2 linked regions of the Roseimicrobium gellanilyticum genome follow. The protein of the gene in region 2 binds, or shares a complex with, the protein of the main gene of each other region. Links are inferred from orthologs where the notes say so. Each region holds a gene or a part of one and is shown on either strand. Other genes may lie near its edges.

The links.
Region 1: the proteins of mnmE (region 2) and mnmG are in contact, whole or in part, in a solved structure (PDB 9HIP), measured with the Escherichia coli proteins. The link is inferred for Roseimicrobium gellanilyticum from one-to-one orthologs.

What each region holds. Positions count from the first base shown.
Region 1 is NZ_QNRR01000009.1:189,979-193,561, reverse strand. The notes cover bases 1-2,903. They hold mnmG (tRNA uridine-5-carboxymethylaminomethyl(34) synthesis enzyme MnmG), read right to left. Parts: upstream 2,450-2,903; coding sequence 551-2,449; downstream 1-550. Other genes in these bases: DES53_RS22785 (DUF1801 domain-containing protein), read left to right, coding at 2,689-2,903; DES53_RS22795 (GDP-L-fucose synthase family protein), read left to right, coding at 1-390. Outside these bases: more of DES53_RS22785, read left to right, coding at 2,904-3,081; DES53_RS22780 (metallopeptidase family protein), read right to left, coding at 3,102-3,473; DES53_RS22775 (hypothetical protein), read left to right, coding at 3,562-3,583. UniProt on the Escherichia coli protein: NAD-binding protein involved in the addition of a carboxymethylaminomethyl (cmnm) group at the wobble position (U34) of certain tRNAs, forming tRNA-cmnm(5)s(2)U34.
Region 2 is NZ_QNRR01000002.1:635,204-639,480, reverse strand. Bases 751-3,667 are described here. They hold mnmE (tRNA uridine-5-carboxymethylaminomethyl(34) synthesis GTPase MnmE), read right to left. Parts: upstream 2,927-3,667; coding sequence 1,574-2,926; downstream 751-1,573. Other genes in these bases: hisC (histidinol-phosphate transaminase), read right to left, coding at 2,940-3,667; DES53_RS07840 (MFS transporter), read right to left, coding at 751-1,359. Outside these bases: more of DES53_RS07840, read right to left, coding at 1-750; more of hisC, read right to left, coding at 3,668-4,034. UniProt on the Escherichia coli protein: Exhibits a very high intrinsic GTPase hydrolysis rate. Involved in the addition of a carboxymethylaminomethyl (cmnm) group at the wobble position (U34) of certain tRNAs, forming tRNA-cmnm(5)s(2)U34.

The DNA.
Region 1 (3,583 bases), on a different replicon or contig from region 2:
ATCCCGGGACTCATTCGCCGCTTTCATGAGGCCAAGACTGGTGGTGCCGAGGCTGTCAGCGTCTGGGGCACCGGCTCTCCCCGCCGTGAGTTCCTGCATGCCGATGATTTGGCCGAGGGTTGCGTACACCTCCTAGGCGTGGAGAATCCGCCCGACTGGGTCAACATCGGCTGCGGCGAGGACATCACCATCCGTGCGCTGGCCGAACTGGTGAAGGATGTCGTCGGATTCGAGGGAGAGCTGAAGTTCGATTCCTCCAAACCCGATGGCACTCCTCGGAAACTGATGGAGACCAGCAAAATGAAAGCGCTGGGATGGCAGGCAAAGACACCACTGCGCGAAGGATTGGTCGAGGCTTACGAGTCCTTCCAGGCGGCACAAGATAACTGAGACGACAGTCTTTGGGAGCTGTGCACTGCAGGAGCCGTGCTCGGTGCCGGGATGCAGAACGTCTCGAGGTGTTCTCGCTTGATGAGGACCTCTGGAAGGGGTGCGACGCTTCTGTCAGCCAATTGCGGGCTTCGCTCCTGCTGGCCGACCAAGGTTGATGTTATTCTGCTGCCGGAGCAAGCTCTTCCCGCCCGGCTCCAGCCCGCTTCACCCACACCTGCACGACCGCGAGGTCGGATGGGGTCACGCCTTGGACGCGTGCTGCTTGACCGAAAGTTGCTGGCCTGAGCTGGGCCAGCTTGAGCTGGGCTTCGCGCTTCAGACTTTTAATCGCCGTATAGTCCACCCAGTCTGGAATGGGCTTGTCTTCCATGCGAGCCGCCTTCTCCACCTGCTCGTTCTGGCGGGCGATGTAGCCAGCGTACTTGATGTCGTTCTCGGCCAGACACCACAGTTCTTCTGAGAACTTGGAGCGAATCTCCACCGGCAGAGCGGACCAGGTATTTTCCGGTCGACGAACCCATTGCTCGAGGCGCGTGCTCTGATACGTCGTGCCGGCGAGCAAGGCGCGGAGCTCGGCTAGGCGCGTGGCCTTGTCGGAGGTATGCTGGGCACGGAAGGCATCGACCATGCCAAACTCAATCCCCTTCGGTGTGAGCCGCAGGTCGCAATTGTCCTGCCGCAGCAGCAGGCGGTACTCGGCCCGGCTGGTGAACATGCGGTAGGGCTCGGTGGTGCCCTTGGTCACGAGGTCGTCGACCATCACGCCGAGGTAAGCTTCGGAGCGCTTAAGGACGAACGCTGGCTTGCCCGCCACCTTGAGCGCGGCATTGGCACCCGCGAGCAGCCCCTGGCCAGCGGCTTCTTCGTAGCCGGAAGTGCCATTGATCTGGCCGGCGAAATACAGACCTCCCACCCTCTTCGTTTCGAGGGTTGGGTGGAGCTGGGTCGGCGGACAGTAATCGTACTCCACCGCGTAGCCGGGGCGGACGATCTCGGCATTCTCCAACCCCGCGATGCTGCGGATAAAGGCGAGCTGAACTTCGAACGGCAGGCTCGTGGAGACGCCGTTCACATAATACTCCTGGGTGTGGCGGCCTTCCGGTTCCAAGAAGATCTGGTGGCGATCCTTTTCCGCAAAACGAACTATCTTATCCTCAATGGAGGGGCAGTAGCGCGGGCCCACGCCTTCGATGACCCCACAGTACATCGGTGACTTGTCGAGGTTCGCCCGGATGATGTCGTGGGTGGTCTTGTTCGTGTAGGTGATCCAGCAGGGGGTCTGTTCCACGTGGAACATTTCACGCTGCCATCGGTTCAGGGTAAAAAGCTGGGTGTCGTCCGGCAGCACTCCACTGAGGTAGCTGAAACGTGGTGGCGGCTCGTCGCCCGGTTGCTGCTCGCACTTGCTCAGATCAATGCTCCGGCCGTTGAGACGACAGGGGGTGCCAGTCTTGAATCGTCGCACGTCGAAACCGAGGTGCTTGAGGCTGTCACTCAAGGTGGAGATGGAATCCCCCATACGCCCCCCGGCTTGGTTCTGTAGGCCCACATGGAGGAGTCCGCGCATGAAAGTCCCGGAGCTGATGACCACCGACCTCGCTCGATATATAATACCGAGGCTGGTACGGACGCCCACCACCTGGCCTCCTTCGACGAGGATCTCAGCGGCATTCCCCTGATGGAGGTCGAGGTTGGGTTGGTTTTCCACCAGCCACTTCATTCGGAACTGGTAGGCCTTTTTGTCGCACTGGGCACGGGGGGCCTGCACGCTGGGTCCCTTGGCCACATTGAGCATGCGGAATTGGATCCCTGTGGCGTCCGTGTTCAGACCCATCACCCCGCCGAGGGCGTCGATCTCCCGGACCATGTGTCCCTTGGCGAGACCCCCGATGGCAGGGTTGCAGGACATTTGGGTGATGGTGTCCAGGTTCTGGGTGAGGATGGCCGCTTGGGCACCAATGCGCGCGGCCGCCATGGCCGCCTCCACCCCTGCATGGCCGGCCCCACAGACAAGGACGTCGTAGGTCTTCGGGTAAGTATAGAGAGAGGAGGACATGGAAGAGGCGGCCAGAAAGATAGCACAGGGGGCAAAAGCCTGCCAAATGTTCCACGTGGAACACTTTTGGACCCCTATATATAGTGGTAGGAGGCCATTTTGAGGCACAACAGGTGCCATTTTCCGCCTAAAACGGGCGCAGAACCTCATTTGGTACCCGTTTTGGGTGCTTGCCGCGAGGCCGGATCGCGTCCTATCCTGCCTTCCTTCAGCTACCCCTACTCTCTATTGGTGTGGCCATGAAACGCGCCTCGAACGTCCCTAGCACCCCGGATGACTACGTCTCCAGCCTCACCGAGTGGCAACGCCCCTTGGTGGAGCGTCTGCGGAAGGTGACACGCAAAGCTGCTACCACTGCTACCACGGAATCCATCAAATGGGGCCACCTGGTCTACCATAGGAATGGCCCCGTGCTCCTCATCCGCGCAGAGGAAAAGAGGGTCCTCTTTGGCTTTTGGCGCGGGCAGCTGCTTCGGGAAATCGAGCCTCGCCTCAAACCCGGTGGGAAGTACGAGATGGCCACCCTCCAACTCAACGAAGGCGACACCATTTCTGATGCCAAGGTGAAGCGCCTCGTCCAGTCCGCTGTCGCCCTGAATATGGAGATGGGCGACCCCACGGACCTCAGCTAGCGAACTTGCTGGGGCAGACCTCAGCCGAGCCCCAGCGCTTCAATCTCTTCCTCTCCCCACCCCAGGTAGTGTCCCAGCTCGTGCAACCAGGTGATGCGCACTTCCTTCCGGTATTGGTGCTCGTCACCGCCCGCGTAGTCCCAGAGGTTGTCCAGAAAGAGGCGGATTCTCGGCATGTCGGCTGGGCCAGAAGGGAGAGGGTCCATGCGGCTGAACCCTTCGAAGAGTCCCAAAAGATCGTCCGCCAGGCCTTCGTCCTCTTCGACAGCGTCCACGATGTCTTCGTAGGTCACCAGACACTCATCGGATGCTTCCCTCACTTCCTCAGGAAGTTTGCCCCGGGCACGCTCCACTTCAGTCTCGGCCAAGCGAAGGAGTTTGGGGTGCGGCATGGGAAGCGAACGACGATTGAAAGAAAGTGACCCACCTTGGTCGAATAGACAAGCTCAGCCGCCAGCGACTCCACCTCGTACTCTCTCCATGCGCCTGCTCCCCGTTCTCC
Region 2 (4,277 bases):
TTCGCGCTTCCCGATTCCCATGAAGAAAAGGATAATCGCCGAGCAGAGCATCGAGCCGCTGAGGTACCAGAGGCCTACATCGTAGGAGCCAGTCATCTCACGCGCCTTCCCCATGACAAAAGATCCCATGAAACCACCGAGGTTTCCGACGGAATTGATCAGGCCAATGCTGCTGGCCGCGGCCGCCTCCACAAGGAAAAGGCTCGGCAGGGACCAGAAGGCGGGCATGTACCCCTTGAACCCAGCGAAGGCCACCATCATGAGACCTACGGTGATCCACACGTTGCCCTTGAGAAATGGCAGGGAGCAGACGGCACAAGCGCCAATGACCAGCGGAACCACGGCGTGGAAGCGGCGCTCATTGAAATGGTCCGAGCTCCATCCGCACGCGAGCTGGGCCACGAGAGCCACCATGGGCGGGAGAATGATGAAAAGCATGAGTGGCTTGATATCCATGCTGTACCACTCCTTGATGATGGACGGCATGAAGAACTCCATGCCGTAGCTGCAACTCACCACGCAGAAATAGGCCAGGGTGAGAAGCAACACCTTGGGATGACGGAAAGCCTCCATGATGCCCATGCGCTTTTTGCCACCTCGCATTTCCATTCGCTCGCGCTCCAACTCGCTCTCCAAGGCCTGGCGCTCCTGCGGTGTGAGCCACGCCGCCTGGTGCGGCTTGTCCGTCAGGAAGAAGAGGACAATGAAACCCAAAATGATGGCTGGAAGTGCCCAGATGATGAAAACCCACTGCCAGCCCGCGAGCCCCATGAAATCCGGTATGGTGACGAGGGCTCCATCCACCTCCCGAGACGTACCAACAGGCAAGATCAGACGCGCGACGAGGGGATTGATCACCTGCGCCGCCGGGGTCGCTACCAGAAAGAGGGACAGCGCGCGAGCACGGTCACGACGAGGAAACCAATGGGTGAGATACACAATCACACCCGGGAAAAAACCAGCCTCTGCCAAGCCAAGCAAAAACCGCACCCAGTAAAACTGGGTCGGAGAGGTGACAAAAGCTGTGAGACCGGCCATGAGCCCCCAAGAGACCATGATGCGGCAGATCCACTTCCGTGCACTCCAACGCTCCACCATGAGACTCCCAGGTATCTCCAGCAGAAAATAACCCACAAAGAAGAGTGCCGCTCCCAGTCCATACACGGCTTCATCGAACCATGGATGGTCATACCTCATGTTCAGCTTCGCCACCGCCACGTTGTTACGGTCGATGTAGGCGATGAGATAGCTGACAAAGAGGATGGGAAGCAACCGCCTGAAGGCCTTCTTGCGAGCGCTGTCGAGCGGGGACAATTCAGGTTTGATCGTCGGGTCGGGAGTAGAGGCTGAGGATGCCATGCGGGGTAAAGGGAAGCGCAAACAACGACTCTTGAGAAGCACTCCTTGCGGAAGCTGCAAGGAAAGTAGTCCGCCGAGCCTCGGCGGTCATGGGACGCGACTCCCGAATTGCGCTTCCCAAGATGAACTCGCCCGTTCCGAGTTGGAGTCCTGCTGCCAAGAGCTTTTCACCCTCCTGACCGCCGAAGCTCGGCGGACTACTTTCTTACCTCCGTCACTTCCCAATGCAGAATGTGCTGAAGATGGCACCCAGCACTTCCTCCACGTCCACGCGGCCGGTGACTTCGCCAATGGCCTGCATGGCTTCGCGCACGTGAAGCGCGACAAACTCGGTGCCAGTGCTGGCACGGAAGGTCTCGGCGGCTTCTCTCAGGGCGGCAGAGGCTCGCTCAAAGCAGGACTTGTGACGGGCGTTGATGGCGACAAGCTGCGCATTTCCGGATGCCGCGCTGCTCCACACCGCATCGCGCATGGCATTGCGAAGTGCTTCCACGCCCAGGGCGCTGGAACACGAAAGCGCCACGGAAGACACCTCACTCCACGAATCATGCGTGCCGAGGTCTGCCTTGTTCAAGATGAGCACATGCGCCTTCTCACGGCCAGCGGGCACAGGAACGCGATGCGCCTCAGCCTGCGGCTTGCTTCCATCGACCACTTCGAGAATCACATCCGCCTGGGAGAGTTCCTTGCGCGTACGCTCCATGCCGTGCTGCTCAATGAAATCGCTCGTATGCTGGCGAAGGCCCGCGGTATCCACCAGACGGAAAGGCAGGCCATGGATGTGCAGCATTTCTTCAATGGTGTCCCGCGTGGTGCCTGCCTGCGGACTCACGATGGCACGCTCAAACCCGGTGAGGAGATTGAGCAACGAAGACTTGCCCACATTGGGTTCACCGCAGATCACGGTACGCGCGCCACTGCGCAGGATGCGCCCGTGCTCGGCGGTCTCCAATAGGGAACGCAGCGTGGTTTGCAACGCCTCCATGCGTTTCAGCATGGCATCTCCCGTGTCCGGATCGATGTCCTCCTCCGGAAAATCAATGTAGGCTTCCAGGTGCGCGAGCAGATGAATGAGATCCTCACGCATCTGCTCGGCGGTGTGACCGAGTCTTCCTTCGAGTTGTTGCGAAGCCGCCTGAAGTGCAAGCTCGCTCTGGGCGTGGATGAGATCCATCACCGCCTCTGCCTGGGTGAGGTCCAGCTTGCCATTCAAGAAGGCACGCTGGGTGAACTCTCCCGGCTCGGCGGCGCGAGCGCCACTTGCGAGCAACAGCTCATAGATCCGCCGCGTGACGAGGATTCCGCCGTGGCAGGAGATTTCCACCATGTCCTCGCCCGTATAGCTCGCAGGACCACGGAAGACGGTGAGCAGCACCGAGTCCACTGTGGCATCACTCACATCCACGATGCGGCCCAGATGCTGCACGCGCGACGGCAACTCTGCCACGGGAGCTTTCCCGCGGAAGATGCTGTCCCCCACCCTCACGGCCTCCGTGCCAGAGACGCGCAGCACGCTGATCGCCGCCTCGCCAAAGGCGGTGCTGATGGCGGCGATGGTGTCTGTCATGAACAGGCGGCCGTTACTTGCCGAGGATGCCGCGCAGCGTGGCGATGCAACGCTTGTTCTGCTCCATGGTGCCCACCGAGATGCGCACCCAGTCGGGCAGCTTGTACTCCGCCATGGCACGGACGATGACGCCCTTGTCCAGCATCTTCTGGAAAACGGCATCACCATCCCCCACCTGCACGAGCACGAAGTTCGCGTGACTCTTCACGAATGGCAGGCCCATCGCAGCGAACTCCTGCTCGAAGTAGGTTCGGCCCTCGTCCGTGATCTGCTTGGTGCGATTCTGGTGCTCATCATCCAGCAGGCCTGCGACCGCGCCCGCTTGCGCGATGGCGTTTGCATTGAAGGGCTGCCGGGTTTTGTGCAGCACCGCGATGAGTTCCTCAGGGCCGACGCCGTAGCCAATGCGCAAACCGGCGAGGCCTTGAATCTTCGAGAAGGTGCGAAGCAGGATGACGTTCCGCCCTTCGCGGACGAACTTCATCGTGTCCTGAGGCTCGTTCACGAACTCGTAGTATGCTTCATCAATCACCACCACCACGTGATCCGGCACCTTGTCCATGAAGCGCTCCAGCGCCTCCATGGTCACCATGGTACCGGTGGGGTTGTTGGGATTTGCGATGAAGAGTTCCTTCGTCTGGGGCGTGATGGCCGCCAGCATGGCATCCAGGTCGTGGACGAAGCCGGGGTCCGGCACTTCGATGGTCTGCGCGCCGAAGAGGGTCGCCATTAGCTTGTACACCACGAAGGCGTGCTCGGCGGTAATGATGTTGTCACCAGGCTTGAGGAAAGCGTGGCCGATGAACTCGATGATTTCGTTGGAGCCATTGCCCAGCACGATCTGGCCGATGCCCACTCCGAACTTCTTCGCGAGGGCGTCGCGCAGCTTGAATCCAAAGCCGTCCGGATAGATGTGCGCCTGGGTCATGGCCTGGACCATGGCTTCCATGGCCTTCGGCGAGGGGCCGAGGGGGTTCTCATTGGAGGCCATCTTGATGATGTCCTCCGGCTTCAGGCCGCGCTCACGGGCCAGCTCCTCGATGGGCTTCCCGGGCTTGTAGGAGACGAGGTCTTTGAGTTGAGGGTTGGCGTGGTTCCAGACGTTCATGTGAACGTCTTCCATCCGCGAGGATGGGCGAATTTGCAAGGGCGCGCCGCCTGCTCAACGCGATAGGCGGGAGGCGCGGAAAGGGATTAGCCGCAAAAAAACGCAAAAGTCTCAAAAATGGAAGAAGCGGACTATGTGATCACACGGCATGGGCGGCCACGCGGTATTGGATGCTGCAAGCTCATTCCTCTTGTGCTTTTTGCGTTTTTTTGCGGCTAACCTTTCAGGCAGTTTCATCGCGCT